DNA from 2 places in the Streptomyces sp. AM25 genome. Region 1 is predicted to be linked to the other one. Evidence: predicted binding sites of a transcription regulator. Region 1 holds the regulator's gene; the other holds the start of a gene.
What was found. The regulator HrcA, encoded in region 1, represses chaperone genes, less so after heat shock. The targets are predictions, from matches to a motif close to TTNGCACTCNGNNNNNCNGAGTGCNAA.

Region 1 (9,133 bases):
CGAACTGGGCCACGAGCGAGGCCGGCCGCTGCCGGCACAACGAGCTGTGCTGGCGCGGCGCCGACTGGTGGGGCGCGGGCCCCGGCGCCCACTCGCACGTGGGCGGGGTGCGCTGGTGGAACGTCAAGCACCCGGGTGCGTACGCGCAGGCGCTGAGCGAGGGCCGTTCCCCGGGGGCGGGGCGGGAAGTGCTGCCGGAGGAGGACCGGCGCGTGGAGCGGGTGCTGCTGGAGCTGCGGCTGGTGGACGGGTGTCCGCTGGGGCTGCTGAAGCCGGCGGGGCGCGCGGCGGCGGAGCGGGCGCTGGGGGAGGGGCTGCTGGAGGCCGGGGCGTACGAGGACGGGCGGGCCGTGCTGACCCTGCGGGGGCGGCTGTTGGCGGATGCGGTGGTGCGGGACTTGGTGGACTGATTACCTGTTCGGGTGAACAAGGGCGCATAGGCCGTGCGTCTGCCTACGCTTTCCATAGGCTGCCGTCAACTGACACGCGGCGGATGTGGAGGACCACGGAGATGACCGCTGTGGATGAAGAAATGATCGCCTTTATCGACGAGCACCCCGAGGTGTTCGAGCGGTACAAGGTCGAGCTTCTGCGGGGGGAAATCGTGATGATGGCGGGGCCCGACGTGGTCCACAACTTGATCGTTCTGTCTGTTCTGCGGCAGATCCCCGGTGATCGTTGGTGGCCGCTCCAGACGCAGGACATCGCCATCCCGGGCGAGGACAGTGAGCCGCAACCGGATCTCGTGGTGGTGGAGCAAGGTGCGGTTGAGGGCCCCGGGCGGCTCGTGCCCGCGGCGGCAGCCACGTTGCTCTTGGAGGTCGTCTCGAAGACCAGCGCTCTGCGCGACTACAACACCAAGCGGTCGATGTACGCGGCTGGGCAGGTGCCCGCCTACTTGATCGTCGACCCATTCGCCGCCACGTGCATGCTGCTCACGGAGCCGGTCGGCGCTGGGGACCAAGCCGACTACGCAGCGGTGCGCACCAGCAAGTTCGGTGACCCGGTCCCCCTCGAAATGCTGGGCATCACTCTGGACACCTCGGACTTCAAGACCCTGCCCGGCAACCCGCGTTAAACCCCCACCGTCACGAAGTCGATCAGCTCCTCGACCCGCCCCAGCAGCTCCGGCTCCAGGTCCTTGTAGCTCCGCACCGCCCCCAGAATCCGCTGCCAAGCCGCCCCCGTGTTCTCGGGCCACCCCAGCTGCTGGCACACCCCCGTCTTCCAGTCCTCCCCGCGCGGCACGCGCGGCCACCCGGCGATGCCGACCGACGCCGGCTTCACCGCCTCCCACACGTCCACGTACGGGTGGCCCACCACCAGTACATGCTCCCCCGTCACCTCCGCCGCGATGCGCGACTCCTTCGAACCCGGAACCAAGTGGTCCACCAGGACGCCCAGGCGCGCATCCGGTCCCGGGGCGAACGACCGGACGATGGACGGGAGATCGTCGATGCCCTCCAGGTATTCGACGACCACGCCCTCGATGCGCAGGTCGTCGCCCCAGACCCGCTCCACGAGCTCCGCGTCGTGCCGGCCCTCGACGTAGATCCGGCCCGCCCGGGCGACCCGGGCCCGGGCGCCGGGGACGGCGAGGGAGCCGGAGGCGGTGCGGGCCGGGGCGGCGGGCGGCACCGACGCCGGGCGGACGAGCGTCACCACCCGCCCCTCCAGCAGGAAGCCGCGCTGTTCCATCGGGAACACGCGATGCTTCCCGAAACGGTCCTCCAGGGTCACCGTCAAGCCCTGTGCCGTCTTCTCGCAGCGGATCACCGCCCCGCAGAAGCCCGTTGTGACCTCTTCCACAACGAGGTCCGGCTCGGCCGGAACCTCCGGCGCGGGCGCCGTCCGCTTCCAGGGTGGGGTGAGGTCAGGGCTGTAGCGCTTCATGCGGGCCATTGTGGTTGATGATCACGATCCCGCTCACGCGACACCGAAGCGCGCCGCCAGCTCGTCACGTTGCCTCCGCACGAACCCCGCATCCACCACGGCCCCGTGCCCGGGCACGTAGAGCGCGTCCTCCCCGCCGAGCGCCAGCAGCCGGTCCAGGGCCGCCGGCCAGGCGTGCGGCAGGGCGTCGCGGCCCGCCTGGGGCTCGCCCGACTCCTCGACCAGGTCGCCGCAGAAGACGACGTCCGGGGCCCCGTCCCGGCCGACCGCGAGGACGGCCAGGTCGTGGGCGGTGTGCCCGGGGCCGGCGTTGGCCAGCAGGACCCGCCGGCCGCCCAGGTCGACCGCGATCTCCCCGGAGACCGGGTGGTGCGGCAGGACCAGCAGGTCCGCGGCCTCGGCCGCCTCCTCGGGGTCCACGCCTTGCGCTTCCGCGGAGCGCCGGATGTCCTCCCGCTCGCGCAGCATCAGTTCGTCGAGACCCACGGCCCCGTACACCTGTACGCCCGAGAACGCGGCCGTGCCCAGCACGTGATCGAAATGCGGATGTGTGAGCGCGATGTGCGTCACGGGCAGACCGAAGAGTTCCGTCACCTCGTGCCGGATCTCCGCCCCCGCGTGCAGCGTGGCCCCGGTGTCGACGACGAGCACGCCCGTGCTGCCCGCGATCGCCCCGATGGTCTCGTCCCAGCCCGGCATCCGGCGGCGGGCGACGCCCGGCGCGAGCCGTTCCCAGCGCGCTTCCGCGGCGCCCGTTTCCCCTTGAGTTCCCATGCGGTGACGGTAGCCGCAGCGCGGTACCGTTGCCCGGCCCGCGGGCGCGCGGCGGGGGCGGCCCTTGCCCCGGCCGTGGTGCCCGGCCGTACACTGGCTGAAGGGATCTGGCACTCGTGACCATTGAGTGCCAAGGAACGGTCCCTGCAGAACCCGCAAGACGGCTGGACCACTGACTGGAGGTGCGCGCGGTGCTGAGTGAACGCAGGCTTGAGGTACTGCGCGCCATCGTCCAGGACTATGTGGGCACCGAGGAGCCCGTGGGCTCCAAGGCCCTCACCGAGCGCCACCGGCTGGGCGTCTCCCCGGCCACCGTGCGCAACGACATGGCCGCCCTGGAGGACGAGGGCTTCATCGCCCAGCCCCACACCAGCGCGGGCCGGATCCCGACCGACAAGGGCTACCGCCTCTTCGTCGACAAGCTGGCGGGTGTCAAGCCCCTGTCGTCGGCCGAGCGGCGCGCCATCCAGAACTTCCTGGACGGTGCCGTCGACCTCGACGATGTCGTGGCCCGTACGGTGCGGCTGCTGGCGCAGCTGACCCGGCAGGTCGCGGTGGTGCAGTACCCCTCGCTGACCCGTTCGACCGTGCGGCACGTGGAGCTGCTCTCGCTCGCTCCCGCCCGCATCATGCTCGTCCTCATCACGGACACCGGGCGCGTCGAACAGCGTATGGTCGACTGCCCGGCGCCCTTCGGGGAGAACGCGCTGGCGGATCTTCGGGCGCGGCTCAACAGCCGGGTCGTGGGGCGGCGGTTCACCGATGTGCCGCCGCTGGTGCAGGACCTCCCCGAGTCCTTCGAGCAGGACGAACGCGGAACCGTTTCCACGGTGCTCGCGACCCTGCTGGAGACCCTCGTCGAGGAGACCGAGGAACGGCTGATGATCGGCGGCACCGCCAACCTCACTCGTTTCGGTCATGACTTCCCGCTGACGATCCGGCCCGTGCTGGAGGCGTTGGAGGAGCAGGTCGTGCTGCTCAAGCTGCTCGGCGAGGCCAAGGACTCGCGGATGACCGTGCGCATCGGTCATGAGATTGCCCACGAGGGACTCAACTCCACATCGGTGGTCGCCGTCGGCTACGGTTCGGGCGACGAGGCAGTCGCCAAACTCGGCGTGGTCGGACCGACCCGCATGGACTACCCCGGAACGATGGGAGCGGTACGCGCAGTGGCACGTTACGTCGGACAGATCCTGGCGGAGTCGTAAGTGGCCACGGACTACTACGCGGTCCTGGGCGTCCGCCGCGACGCCTCGCCGGACGAGATCAAGAAGGCCTTCCGCCGCCTCGCTCGCGAGCTGCATCCGGACGTCAATCCGGACCCGAAGACGCAGGAGCGGTTCAAGGAGATCAACGCCGCCTACGAGGTGTTGTCGGACCCGCAGAAGAAGCAGGTCTACGACCTCGGCGGGGACCCGCTGTCCTCCTCGGGCGGCGCGGGTGCGGCCGGCGGCTTCGGCGCCGGTTTCGGCAACTTCTCGGACATCATGGACGCCTTCTTCGGCCAGGCGTCGCAGCGCGGGCCCCGCTCGCGGACGCGGCGCGGCCAGGACGCCATGATCCGCATAGAGGTCGACCTCAACGAGGCCGCCTTCGGCACCACCAAGGACATCCAGGTCGACACGGCCGTCGTCTGCACCACCTGCAGCGGCGAGGGCGCGGCCCCCGGCACGTCCGCCCAGACCTGTGACATGTGCCGCGGCCGCGGCGAGGTCTCGCAGGTCACGCGGTCCTTCCTGGGCCAGGTCATGACCTCCCGCCCCTGCCCCCAGTGCCAGGGCTTCGGGACGGTCGTCCCCACCCCCTGCCCGGAGTGCGCGGGCGACGGCCGCGTGCGGTCGCACCGCACGCTCACGGTCAAGATCCCGGCCGGTGTGGACAACGGCACCCGCATCCAGCTCGCGGGCGAGGGCGAGGTCGGCCCGGGCGGCGGCCCGGCGGGCGACCTCTACGTGGAGATCCACGAGAAGCCGCACTCCGTCTTCCAGCGCCGCGGCGACGACCTGCACTGCACGGTCACCATTCCGATGACGGCGGCGGCGCTCGGCACCAAGGTGCCGCTGGAGACGCTGGACGGCGTCGAGGAGATCGACATCCGGCCCGGCACCCAGTCCGGCCAGTCGATCCCGCTGCACCAGCGCGGCGTCACGCACCTGCGCGGCGGCGGCCGGGGCGACCTGGTCGTGCACGTCGAGGTGCAGACGCCCGGGAAGCTGGACCCGCAGCAGGAGGACCTGCTGCGCCAGTTGGCGAAGCTGCGCGGCGAGGAGCGTCCCATGGGCGAGTTCAAGCCGGGCCAGCAGGGGCTGTTCTCGCGGCTGAAGGATGCGTTCAACGGCCGCTAGGCCGTCCCCGGTCGCCGGGCGGACGGGCAGAATCCGGCCCGCCCGGTGATCGGGAGCCTGTGCAACGATGTCGGCATGGCTCCCCTGAGCGACCTGTTCCCGCACCCCGTCGTGCAGGCCCCCATGGCCGGTGGCGCGAGCCGCCCCGCGCTGGCCGCCGCCGTCTCCGAGGCCGGCGGTCTCGGCTTCCTGGCCGCCGGGTACAAGACCCCGGCCGCCATGTACGAGGAGATCAAGCAGCTCCGCGCGCTCACCTCGCGCCCCTTCGGCGTCAACCTGTTCCTGCCGCAGCCCCCCGCCGCCGACCCGGCCGCGGTCGAGGTCTACGCCGAGCAGCTGGCCGCCGAGGCCACCTGGTACGACACCCCCCTCGGCGAGTGGGACCGCGATGCCGACGACGCCTGCGAGGCCAAGCTCGCCATCCTCCTCGACGACCCCGTCCCGGTCGTCTCCTTCACCTTCGGCTGCCCGTCCCCCGAGGCCGTCGCGGCCCTCGCCGCGGCCGGCACCCGCACCGTCGTCACCGTGACCTCGCCCGCCGAGGCGGAGGCGGCCCGGCGGGCCGGCGCGGACGCGGTGTGCGCCCAGGGCGTCGAGGCCGGCGGCCACCAGGGCACCCACCACGACGACCCGCACGCGGACGGGGCCGGCGCGGGCCTCGGCCTGCTGTCCCTGCTGGCGCAGCTGCGCGAGACGGTACGGATCCCGGTGATCGCCGCGGGCGGGCTGATGCGCGGCGCCGACATCGCCGCCGTCCTGTCCGCGGGTGCCTGCGCCGCCCAGCTGGGCACGGCCTTCCTCGCCTGCCCCGAGTCCGGTGCGCACCCGCTGCACAAACAGGCCCTCACCGACCCGCTGTTCGTCCGCACCGAGCTCACCCGGGCCTTCTCCGGGCGCCCGGCCCGCGGCCTGGTGAACAGATTCGTGCGGGAGCACGGGCCGTACGCCCCGGCCGCCTATCCGCAGGTGCACTTCCTGACCGCCCCGCTGCGCAAGGCGGCCGCCGAGGCCGGCGACCCGCAGGCCCTCGGCCTGTGGGCGGGCCAGGGGCACCGCCTGGCCCGTGAACTTCCGGCGGCCGAGCTCGTGCAGCTGCTGGTCGCCGAACTCGGCGCGGCAAGCGCGCCGTTGAACCGAGGGAGCAAGTAGAACCATGACAGCGCCGGTCTTTCTGGTCGAGGAGGACGCCCTCACGGGCGTCTTCCCCGGTACGGTCTTCCCGCTCGACGGCCCCGAGGGCCGGCACGCGGTCTCCGTGCGCCGGCTGCGGGTGGGCGAGGAGATCGTGCTGACGGACGGCGCGGGCACGGGCGTGCACGGCACCGTCGCGGCCGTCGAGGGCAAGGACCACCTCGACGTGGCCGTCACCTCGGTGCGCTCCGAGCCGCTGCCCCGGCCGTCGATCACCGTCGTCCAGGCCCTGCCCAAGGGCGACCGCGGCGAACTCGCCGTCGAGACCATGACGGAGACCGGCGTCGACGTCATCGTGCCCTGGTCCGCGGCGCGCTGCGTCACGCAGTGGAAGGGCGAGCGCGCCGCGAAGTCGCTCGGCAAGTGGCGCTCGACGGCCCGCGAGGCGGGCAAGCAGTCGCGCCGCCTGCGCTTTCCCACGGTGGCCGGGCAGATGACGACCAAGCAGGTCGCGGCGCTGCTGTGGGAGGCCGACTTCGCGGCCGTCCTGCACGAGGAGGGCAGCACCCCGCTGGCCACCGCCGAACTCCCGGAGACCGGCAGCATCGTCCTGGTCGTCGGCCCCGAGGGCGGCGTCTCCCCGGAGGAGCTCGCCGCCTTCGCCGAGGTGGGCGCCCACCCGTACCGGCTGGGCCCGAGCGTGCTGCGCACGTCCACGGCGGGCACGGCCGCAGCGGCCCTGCTGCTGGGGCGGACGGGCCGCTGGAGTTAGGGGAGACGGCCATGCCGCTGAGAGCCCGGGACTACGAGCGGATGCTCGACCTCGCCGTCGCCGTTCTGGAGAACGGCGACACCGACACCTCCTGGCACCTGATCACCGGCCACCTGCTGGAGGCGTTCGGCTGCCACTCGGCGACGTACACGGCGGGCAGCATCGCCGACGGCACCGGGCAGGCCGAGGGCTGGGCCCCCGAGCGGCTCAGCGAGCATGTCGGCGACCTCGTGCAGCGGCGGATCCGGCAGGGTCACCCGCTGTTCTTCTACACCAGGCCGCTGGAGCACCGGCCCCCGGTCAACGTCAGCGAGATCTGCGCCCGTTGGCGCCACACCGAGTGGTACAGCGAGGCGCGCCGCGACTTCGGCGCCGCCTACCAGATGGGCGTGCCGCTGCCCGGCGAGCACGGCATCCTGCGCAACATCGTCCTGGGCCGCGACGCCGACTTCAGGCCCCGCGAACTCGCCCTGGCCACCCGCATGCAGCCGCTCCTCGTCGGCGTCGCCAACCACGTTCGGGAACTGCGCCGCCTGCGCACCGCCACCCTGCCCGCCCCCGTGATGACGGGGCACGGGCTGACCCCGCGCGAACTGACCGTCCTGGGGCTGCTGTCGGAGGGGCTGACGACGGAGGCCATGGCGCGGCGCTTGGCCATTTCGCCGCATACGGTGAATCGGCACTTGGAGAAGGTGTACCGGAAACTCGGGACCAATAACCGGGTGGCCACGGTGCAGTTGGCGCGCCGGTCCGGGCTTGTCGGCTGAGCGTTCGGGTGCGGGTTCACCGTGGCTGGTCGCGCAGTTCCCCGCGCCCCTTCGGGGCGCTGAGCAGCGCCCGCGTCTGCTCTATGTCGGCCTGCGCGCTGCGCTGTTCGAAGAGGTCCAGCGCCGCCTCCAGGCAGGTGCGGGCCCGGGTGTGCTGGCCCAGGTGGTCGAGGCTGCAGCCCAGGGCGCGGAGCAGGCTGCCCTCCAGTACGGGGCTGGTCCTGCGGGCCACGGGCAGGAAGGTCTCGGCGACGTCCGCCGCCAGGCGGTGCCGTCCCGTCTGGACGTGGAGGTCGGCCATCAGCACGCCGGTGGCCGCCTCGAAGGCCGTCACGTTCAGGGTGCGGAACAACTCCAGTGCCTCCTGGGCGCGGTGGAGCGCGGCGTCGGCGTCGTCGCACAGGCGCAGCACCCGGGCCAGGTAGTACAGGCCGATCGCCTTGGACACCGAGGGCTCCCCGCCGACCAGTCCGGCGCCCCGTTCGGCCGCGGCGCGGGCCTCGGCGAGCCGGCCCTGCCGGGCGTAGTTGAAGGCCAGTTCGCCCAGGGCGGTGCCCTCGGCGGTGCCGGCGCCCGCGGTGCGGAAGAGACGTACCGAGGCCTCGCCGTGCCCGACGGCCTCGTCGGTGCGGCCGCCGACGCGGGCGCCCGCGCACAGCGTGAGGTGGGCCCAGCCGCGCAGCCGGGCGTCGGAGCCGTCGGCGCACAGGGCGATGGAGCGCAGGAGTTCGGACTCGGCCTCGGCGAAGGAGCTCGCGTGCCACAGGGCGTTGCCGCGGACGTAGCGGGCCAGGGCCTCGGCGGTGCGGTCGCCGCGGGCCGCCGCGGCCCCGGCGACCCGCGCGGCCTGGGCGATCACCCCGGTCTGGTGGGTGACGCCGGGCAGCACGTTGTTGAGCTTGTCGACGAGGTCGGCCGCCTGGGCCAGCGGCAGGGCCCCGTCCACGCAGGCCCGGTCGATCAGCGCCCGCTGCACGGGTATCTCCTCGTGCATCCAGCCGGTCGCGGCCTGCGCGGTGCCGAAGGCGAGGCCGGCCGCGGCCACCGGCACGTCGATGAGCCGGCGTTCGGCCGGGTCCACCGAGTGCGAAGCCGCGTCCGCGGCCCGCGCGGTGGCCAGGCAGAAGTCCAGCAGGCGGGCGAAGGCGCGGGACGTCTCCGCGGGGGTGTCGTCGCGGGCGTTCCTGGCCCGCGCGAAGACCCGCACCAGGTCGTGGAAGTGGTACCGGCCCATCCTGCGGGATTCCACGAGGTTGAGGTCGACGAGGGACTCCAGCAGGTCCTCGGTGCTCTCCGTGTCCCGGCCGAGGAGCGCGGCGGCGCAGTGCACGCCGAGGTCCGGCGCGTCCACCGCGGACAACAGCCGGAAGGTCCGGGCCTGTTCGGGGGAGAGCTTGGAGTACGAGAGCTCGAAGGTGGCCTCCACGGCGAGTTCGCCGGTGGACAGCTCG
Region 2 (9,133 bases), on a different contig from region 1:
CCGCCTACTAAGAGTCGCCAGACCGGCATACAAGGGCGGCAGCACCCCGATCGGGGGAGCTGCCGCCCTTCCGTGTCCGTTCACCCCCCGAGGGGGAATGCCTCGAACGTGCGGACAAGAATCGTTCGAGTGAGCTCGCCTGTTTCCGGCCGCCTCCGGGCCGCCCTCGCCTGTGCCGCCGCCCTGCTCCTCGCGGGCACGCTGTCCGGTTGCTCGAACGGTTCGACGGGTTCGTCCCACCCCTCCGGACCGGAGACATCCGCTCCTACCCACAGCACCGCGCCCGACGCCGACGCCTACCGCCGCTGGGGTCTCGACAAGCCCCTCGCGCCCCCGCCCGCGCCGCCGTCCGCCCGGCTGACCGCGACGGTGAAGCCCGGCGGGCCCCCGCAGGTCGTCCGGCGGGTGCGGACCACCGACAAGGTCGTCTTCCTCACCTTCGACGACGGGGCCGAGAAGGACCCGGAATTCGTGAGGATGACCAAGGACCTGAAGCTGCCGTTCACGATGTTCCTGACGGACGGCATCGCCCGCTCCGGCAGCGGCTACGGCTACTTCGACGAGCTCCGCGCCGCGGGCCCCGCCCCCGGCAACGCCGTGCAGAACCACACCCTCACCCACCCCAACCTGCGCACCCTCTCCGCCGAGGCGCAGCGCAAGGAGATCTGCGGGCAGCAGGACATCCTGGAGAAGCGGTTCGGCACCCGCCCCGTCCTCTTCCGGCCCCCGTACGGCAACTACAACGACCAGACCCTCGCCGTGGCGGGCGGCTGCGGGGTGCGCGCGGTCGTCCTGTGGGAGGCCACGATGCAGATCAACGACATGCGCTACGCGGAGGGGGGCGGACTGCACCCCGGCGACATCGTGCTCGCCCACTTCCGCGGCCCGTCCGAGCTCAAGGGCACGACGATGACGCAGATGGTGACGAACATGCTGCGCAGCATCCAGAAACAGGGCTACACGGTGGCGAGACTGGAGGACTACGTCTAGATCGCGCCCCGTAAGGGGCGCGGGGCTCTGCTGGATTTGCGGCTCCGCCGCGTGGGCGCGACCAGCCCCCGACAACCCGCAGCCGACAAACCGCCCCCCGGCAGGGGAGTAGGCACCCCACCCCCCGGGTAGATCATGGCTCGCCGCACGGCGAATTGGCACTCCGCTTGACCGAGTGCTAACCGCGTCATAGTCTCGGCTCCGTTGGCACTCTCCACCGGTGAGTGCCAAACACAGCGACGGGCAGGTCCGGCACCCGCGACGACGGAACCACCTGGTCGCCACCTCAGACAATTGACCCCGTGAGATCTCCGAAGGGGGAGGTCGGATCGTGACGACCGCCAGCTCCAAGGTTGCCATCAAGCCGCTTGAGGACCGCATCGTGGTCCAGCCGCTCGACGCCGAGCAGACCACGGCCTCCGGCCTGGTCATCCCGGACACCGCGAAGGAGAAGCCCCAGGAGGGTGCCGTCCTCGCCGTCGGTCCGGGCCGCTTCGAGAACGGCGAGCGCCTGCCGCTCGACGTCAAGGTCGGCGACGTCGTGCTCTACAGCAAGTACGGCGGCACCGAGGTGAAGTACAACGGCGACGAGTACCTCGTCCTCTCGGCTCGCGACGTGCTCGCGATCATCGAGAAGTAATTCACCCCGAAGCCACAGGCTTTCGAGGCTTTTGACTGCGCCCCTGGTTCCCGTGCCTGCAGAGCCGGGCGCCGGGGGCGCAGTTCGTTTGCGAGATACGGCGAAGGATACGTAACCCATGGCCAAGACCCTGAAGTTCGACGAGGACGCCCGTCGCGCCCTTGAGCGCGGCGTCAACAAGCTCGCCGACACCGTGAAGGTGACGATCGGTCCCAAGGGCCGCAACGTCGTCATCGACAAGAAGTTCGGCGCTCCCACCATCACCAACGACGGTGTGACCATCGCCCGCGAGGTCGAGCTCGACGACGCGTACGAGAACCTGGGCGCCCAGCTCGTCAAGGAGGTGGCGACCAAGACCAACGACATCGCGGGCGACGGCACCACCACCGCCACCGTGCTGGCCCAGGCGCTGGTCCGCGAGGGTCTGCGCAACGTCGCCGCCGGTGCCTCCCCGGCCTCCCTGAAGAAGGGCATCGACGCCGCGGTCAAGGCCGTCTCCGACGAGCTGCTCGCGACCTCCCGCCCGATCGACTCCAAGACCGACATCGCCGCCGTGGCCGCGCTGTCCGCCCAGGACAAGCAGGTCGGCGAGCTCATCGCCGAGGCGATGGACAAGGTCGGCAAGGACGGTGTCATCACCGTCGAGGAGTCCAACACCTTCGGTCTGGAGCTGGACTTCACCGAGGGCATGGCCTTCGACAAGGGCTACCTGTCGCCGTACATGGTCAGCGACCAGGAGCGTATGGAGGCCGTCCTCGACGACCCGTACATCCTGATCCACCAGGGCAAGATCGCCTCGATCCAGGACCTGCTGCCGCTGCTGGAGAAGGTCATCCAGGCCGGTGCCTCCAAGCCGCTGCTGATCATCGCCGAGGACGTCGAGGGCGAGGCCCTGTCGACCCTCGTCGTCAACAAGATCCGCGGCACCTTCAACGCCGTCGCCGTCAAGGCGCCCGGCTTCGGCGACCGCCGCAAGGCGATGCTCGGCGACATGGCCACCCTCACCGGCGGCACCGTCGTCGCCGAGGAGGTCGGCCTCAAGCTCGACCAGGTCGGCCTGGACGTGCTGGGCACCGCCCGCCGCGTGACGATCACCAAGGACGACACCACCATCGTCGACGGCGGCGGCAACTCCGCCGACGTCGCGGGCCGCGTCGCCCAGATCAAGGCCGAGATCGAGGCCACGGACTCCGACTGGGACCGTGAGAAGCTCCAGGAGCGCCTCGCCAAGCTCGCCGGCGGCGTCTGCGTGATCCGCGTGGGTGCGGCCACCGAGGTCGAGCTCAAGGAGAAGAAGCACCGTCTGGAGGACGCCATCTCCGCGACCCGCGCCGCGGTCGAGGAGGGCATCGTCTCCGGTGGCGGTTCCGCTCTGGTCCACGCCGCCAAGGTGCTGGAGGGCGGCCTGGGCAAGGAGGGCGACGAGGCCACCGGTGTCGCCGTCGTCCGCCGCGCCGTCGTCGAGCCGCTGCGCTGGATCGCCGAGAACGCGGGCCTCGAGGGCTACGTCATCACCTCCAAGGTCGCCGAGCTGGACAAGGGCCAGGGCTTCAACGCCGCGACCGGCGAGTACGGCGACCTGGTGAAGGCCGGCGTCATCGACCCGGTCAAGGTCACCCGCTCCGCCCTGGAGAACGCCGCGTCCATCGCCTCCCTGCTGCTCACGACCGAGACCCTGGTCGTCGAGAAGAAGGAAGAGGAGCCCGCCGAGGCCGGCCACGGCCACGGTCACGCGCACTGATGCCTCTCCGCACACCCGAGGCCCGGCACCCCGCACAGGGGGCCGGGCCTCCGGCCTGTCACGACTGCGGCGGGCGGCCTGCCGTCAGCGGGTCGGCCCGTACTTGCGGCCGGAGACGGACGTCATCCGGCCGAGCGCCCCGCGCGGCACGATCTTCGTCAGTCCGGCCAGCGCCTTGTAGCGCGGATCCGGTACGGACAGCGACTTCCCGCGCGCCAGGTCCTTGAGCGCGGCGTCCACCAGCCGGTCGGCGTCGAGCCACAGCCAGCCGGGGATGTTGTCCGTCCCCATCCCCGCCCGCTCGTGGAACTCCGTCCGGACGAAACCGGGGCACAGCGCCATCAGCCGCACCCCGCTCCCCGCCAGGTCCCGCGCGGCGCCCTGCGTGAACTGCACGACCCACGCCTTGCTCGCGCCGTAGGTGCCCCGCGGGACGAACGCGGCCACCGACGCCACGTTCACCACGCCACCGCGCCTGCGCTCCCGCATCACGCCCACCGCGGCCGAGGTCAGCCGCAGCACCGCCTCGCAGTGCACCTTGAGCATCTTGAGCTCGTCGGCCATCGGCACGTCGAGGAAGGCGCCCTTGTTGCCGAATCCCGCGTTGTTGACCAGCAGGTCCACCGGATGCTTCCGGTCCGCGAGCCGCTTCTCGACCGCGGCGATGCCCGCGTCCTCCGCCAGGTCGGCGCGCAGCACCTCGGCCTCCACGCCGTGCCGGTCGTGCAGCTCGGTCGCCTGCTCGTGCAGCCGTTTCTCGTCGCGGGCCACGAGTACGAGGTTGTGCCCGTCGGCTGCGAGGCGCCGTGCAAAGGCCGCGCCGATGCCCGCGGTTGCTCCCGTGATCAGTGCAGTCGTCATACGGGAACGTTAGTGCTCGCCGCCCCCTCGCGGCTGCCTTCCGGCGGCTCCTTTCCCCCCTCCGGGCCCGCCGCTTGACGGGCCGTCCACTCGGCGGCCTTCCGCCGGGTCTCGTCGGGCAGCGCCTCGCCGGCCGCCAGGACGCGGGGCAGCAGGGCGCGTTCGGTGGTGAGCGCACGGAAGACGAAGGAGACGGACACCTCGTGCTCCGGCCGGTGCACGACGGTCACCGGGTCGCCCGCGCGGATCTCGCCCGGCTCGACGACCCGCAGATACGCGCCCGGCGCGGCGGCCTGCGTGAACCGCCTGACCCAGCCCGTCTCGCCCAGCCAGTCGGCGAACGTGCGGCAGGGGATGCGCGGCGCGGAGACCTCCAGCACCAGATCCCGCCCGATGCGCCAGCGCTCGCCGATGCGGGCGCCGCTGACGTCGACCCCGGCGGTGGTGAGGTTCTCGCCGAAGGAGCCGGGCGGCAGGGTGCGCCCCAACTCCCGCTCCCAGCCGTCGAGATCCTCGCGGGCGAAGGCGTAGACGGCCTGGTCGTTCCCGCCGTGGTGCTCGAGGTGGACCACCTCGTCACCGGCCAGGCCGCTGCCCGCGGTGCCCTTCGGGCCGGGGGCGGCCACCGCGACCGGGCCCGTCACGGGCCGCTTGTCGATGCCGGTGCCGATGCCGCCGGCGAAGCCCGGGGCGCCCGGGCGGTCCGCCGTGGTCCGGGTGTGTCCGACGTTCACGGAGAGCAGGTGCATGGGCCTCAGAGTAGGGGCCCCTGGTCAAAGCGTCGAGAAGTTTTGACCGTAGACCCCCCAAGCCGGGCTTATGCTCAAAGGCATGATCGAGGCACGTCATCTGAGGGTGCTGCGCGCCGTGGCCACCACCGGTTCGTTCTCCGCCGCGGCCCGCGAGCTGGGCTGCACCCAGCCCGCCGTCAGCCAGCAGATGAAGGCCCTGGAGCAGTCCACGGGCACCCCCCTGCTGATCCGCGCGGGCCGCGAGATGCGGCTGACTCAGGCGGGCGAGGCGCTCGTCCGGCACGCGACGGGCATCCTGGCCGGGCTGACCGCCGCCGAGGAGGAGGTCGCGGCGATCGCGGGCCTGCGCGCGGGGCGGGTGCGGCTGGTGTCGTTCCCCAGCGGCAGCTCGGCGCTGGTGCCCTCCGCCCTGGCGGCGATGCGGGCCGCGCACCCCGGTACCCGGGTCTCGCTGGTCGAGGCCGAGCCGGGGCGTTCCGTGGAGATGCTGCGCGAGGGCGACTGCGAGATCGCCCTGGCCTTCCGCTACCCCGAGGTCGAGGTGCGCGGCGACGGCCGGGCGGCCCGCGAGGAGTGGGACGACCTCGTCGTCCGGCCGCTGCTGACCGACCGGCTCGTCGGCGTGCTCCCGGAGGGTCACCAGCTGGCGGAGGCGGACCGGATCGGGATCGGCGAGCTGGCGGGGGAGCCGTGGATCGCGGGCTGCCCGCGCTGCCGGCGGCACCTGGTCGAGGTCTGCGAGAGCGCGGGCTTCACGCCCCGGATCGACTTCGCGACGGACGACTACCCGGCGGTCTTCGGGCTGGTGGGCGCGGGGCTCGGGGTTGCCGTGATGCCCGAGCTGGCGCTGGAGTCCGTGGTGCCCATGGGGGCGCGCACGGTGCCGGTGGAGCCCCTGGTGCAGCGCGAGATCGTGGCCCTCACCCTGCCGGACCTGGAGCGGGTCCCGGCCGTCGGGGCCATGCTGGACCGGCTGACGGAGGCGACGCGGCGCTGAGGCGCCGGGTCACCGGGTCGCCGAGGCACTGAGGCGTGCGCAGGGGCGGAGAGGCGCGAGGAGAAACGTTTAAGCAGTCATGGAGCCGGTCGCGGTGATGGACCGGTGCCGGGCGCGCCCCATCAGCTCCTCCCGCTCGTCCTCGGTGAGGCCGCCCCACACGCCGTAGGGCTCGCGCACCGCCAGCGCGTGCGCCGCGCACTCGGCGCGCACCGGGCAGCGCATGCACACCTCTTTCGCAGAGGTCTCCCGGGCGCTGCGGGCCGCGCCCCGTTCGCCCTCGGGATGGAAGAAGAGGGAGCTGTCGACTCCGCGGCACGCCGCCAGCAGCTGCCAGTCCCAGAGGTCGGCGTTGGGGCCGGGAAGGCGGGAGAAATCTGCCATGACTATCCCCTCGAAGCGATCGGAACCGATGTGTCGAAGCGATGTGCGTGACATGCACTTTTCAACTGCCATCCGAGCAGATGAAAATATGACTCATTGCGAATCTAGCCACAGATAGCGGCGAATGGGAAGAAAAGCGGCTCCAACCGAGCAAATGGGGCATAAGTCGGAACAGAGGCGGCCCGTCTCCCCGCGTATTCCCCGTGCGCCCTGCTCCGTGTCCGCGCCTTCACGTAGAGTGCCGAACGTGGCCGACCGAGCCCGTAACTCTTTCGGGTGACCGTCGTTGAGAGTGCGGAGGCGGTTGACGAAATCAAGCGGTCGGGCGGGTGTCCGGGCTTGGTGGAGCTTGTCGGTATCTTCCGGCGTCTCGTCGATCGCACAGGTGACGATCAGTACCAGCCTGGAGGCTCAAGGTGACGCGCATCAGCTGCGGAGGACGGCCATGACATCCGTCCTCGTCTGCGACGACTCCCCGCTTGCCCGAGAGGCGCTCCGTCGTGCGGTGGCGACCGTGCCCGGCGTCGAGCGCGTGACGACGGCGGCCAACGGCGAGGAAGTCCTCCGCCGCTGGGGCGCCGATCGTTCGGATCTGATTCTGATGGACGTACGCATGCCCGGCCTCGGCGGTGTGGAGACCGTGCGCCGGCTCCTCTCCGCCGACCCCGGCGCCCGCATCATCATGCTCACCGTCGCGGAGGATCTCGACGGGGTGGCCCTCGCCGTCGCCGCCGGTGCGCGCGGCTACCTGCACAAGGACGCCTCGCGCGCCGAGCTGCGGGCCACCGTGACGCAGGCGCTCGCCGATCCCACCTGGCGGCTCGCCCCGCGCAGGCTGCGCTCGGCGGAGATGGGTGCCGCGCCCACGCTCACCGCGCGCGAGATCCAGGTGCTGGAGGGCATGAGCCACGGCCGCTCCAACGCCGAGATCGGCCGCGAGCTGTTCCTCTCCGAGGACACCGTGAAGACGCATGCGCGCCGCCTGTTCAAGAAGCTGGGCGCCTCGGACCGGGCGCACGCGGTGGCACTCGGCTTCCGGTGGGGCCTGGTCCGCTAGACGCGTGTGGCGCGCAGCGCCGTGCGGTCGCGTTGCGCGTCACCGGGCAGGCGGTGCGCACCGCGACCTCACCGCGTCCGCGCCGGACGCCGAAACTCCGACGGATGCCGCATCCTTGGAGTTGTGACTCCTCCCCGTCCCCGGCACAGGCCGGTGCTTCTCGCCCGGCCGGGAGAGACCTCATGACGGACAGGCCTGGTCCCGTGCCCCGTGGCATGGGCACAAGCTATCGGGGGAGTCGTGGGCGTGGGGCGGGTATACCCGGAAGGGGGCGACGCGAGACGTGAGTGCGACGACACCGACGCGTAACGGTTCGATGCACAACAATGAGGGCGGTGCCACGGATCGTCCGGCGTCAAGGCACCATGGACCGATGCGCGACGACGAGATCCCGGGGCCTCCTGTGGCCACAGGTCCGGGGGAGATCGGCGCCCTCGTCGCCCGTGCCGTCGAGGGAGACCGGCGGGCCACTCACGATCTGCTCGCCCTGGTGCACCCTCTCGCGCTGCGCTACTGCCGCACGCGGCTGTCGCGTCTGCCGGGCGACGCCCGGCACTTCGTGGACGACCTGGCGCAGGAGGTCTGCCTGGCGGTGCTCTGTGCGCTGCCGCGCTACCGGGACACCGGGCGTCCCTTCGAGGCCTTCGTCGTGGCCATCGCAGCCCACAAGGTCGCCGACCTCCAGCGGGCCGCCATGCGTCACCCCGGCAGCACGGCCGTGCCCTCCGACGAGATGCCCGAGCAGCCCGACGACTCGCTCGGGCCGGAGGAGCGGGCACTGCTCAGCAGCGATGCGGAGTGGGCCAAGAAGCTGCTGGCCAACCTTCCGGAGAACCAGCGCGAGCTGGTGCTGCTGAGGGTCGCGGTGGGGCTGACGGCCGAGGAGACCGGGCAGATGCTGGGCATGTCGCCGGGCGCGGTCCGGGTCGCCCAGCACCGGGCGCTCAGCCGGTTGCGGGCCCTCGCGGAGCAGTAAAAGGGCACCTGCGGCACGGTGGTTGGAGGAATGTCCAAGTGATGCGGGACTCAGCCATAGTGGAATGGGACACGCGTGGCGCCCGTTAGCATGGGAGTCCTCGCTGATGCAAGACCATTGGAGAAGGTGTCATGACTGACAACGTCGACGGTATGCCCGCGAAGTTCGCGATGCTCGGTCTGACATACGACGACGTCCTGTTGCTGCCGGGCGCCTCCGAGGTGCTGCCCAACACCGTCGACACCGCTTCCCGCGTCTCGCGCAACGTGCAGGTGAACATCCCGCTGCTGTCCGCCGCGATGGACAAGGTCACCGAGGCGCGCATGGCCATCGCCATGGCCCGCCAGGGCGGCGCGGGCGTGCTGCACCGCAACCTCTCCATCGAGGACCAGGCCAACCAGGTCGACCTTGTCAAGCGCTCCGAGTCCGGCATGGTCTCGGACCCGATCACCGTCCGCCCCGACGCCACGCTGGCCGAGGCGGACGCGCTTTGTGCGAAGTTCCGGATCAGCGGCGTGCCCGTCACCGACGGGGCGAACAAGCTGCTCGGCATCGTCACCAACCGCGACATGGCCTTCGAGCTGGACCGCAGCCGTCAGGTCCGCGAGGTCATGACCCCGATGCCGCTGGTCACGGGCAAGGTCGGGATCTCCGGCGAGGCCGCGATCGAGCTGCTCCGCCGCCACAAGATCGAGAAGCTGCCGCTGGTGGACGACGCCGGCGTGCTCAAGGGCC

Region 2: groES (co-chaperone GroES) is a predicted target of HrcA. The motif match lies at 1,146-1,172, and genes of this name have one in related genera.

What each region holds. Positions count from the first base shown of each region.
Region 1 covers NZ_JBKIWN010000020.1:88,783-97,915, forward strand. Annotated here, with positions in the region: gene hemW (radical SAM family heme chaperone HemW) at 1-410, shown strand, start outside; gene ACLHRZ_RS26090 (Uma2 family endonuclease) at 512-1,078, shown strand; gene ACLHRZ_RS26095 (DUF3097 domain-containing protein) at 1,075-1,893, opposite strand; gene ACLHRZ_RS26100 (MBL fold metallo-hydrolase) at 1,927-2,667, opposite strand; gene hrcA (heat-inducible transcriptional repressor HrcA) at 2,859-3,875, shown strand; gene dnaJ (molecular chaperone DnaJ) at 3,876-5,012, shown strand; gene ACLHRZ_RS26115 (nitronate monooxygenase) at 5,088-6,161, shown strand; gene ACLHRZ_RS26120 (16S rRNA (uracil(1498)-N(3))-methyltransferase) at 6,166-6,915, shown strand; gene ACLHRZ_RS26125 (helix-turn-helix transcriptional regulator) at 6,927-7,682, shown strand; gene ACLHRZ_RS26130 (AfsR/SARP family transcriptional regulator) at 7,699-9,133, opposite strand, start outside.
Region 2 covers NZ_JBKIWN010000139.1:42-9,174, forward strand. Annotated here, with positions in the region: gene ACLHRZ_RS40710 (polysaccharide deacetylase family protein) at 130-990, shown strand; gene groES (co-chaperone GroES) at 1,322-1,630, shown strand; gene groL (chaperonin GroEL) at 1,749-3,371, shown strand; gene ACLHRZ_RS40725 (SDR family NAD(P)-dependent oxidoreductase) at 3,456-4,232, opposite strand; gene ACLHRZ_RS40730 (MOSC domain-containing protein) at 4,229-4,981, opposite strand; gene ACLHRZ_RS40735 (LysR family transcriptional regulator) at 5,064-5,981, shown strand; gene ACLHRZ_RS40740 (WhiB family transcriptional regulator) at 6,051-6,365, opposite strand; gene ACLHRZ_RS40745 (response regulator transcription factor) at 6,811-7,422, shown strand; gene ACLHRZ_RS40750 (sigma-70 family RNA polymerase sigma factor) at 7,796-8,398, shown strand; gene guaB (IMP dehydrogenase) at 8,530-9,133, shown strand, end outside.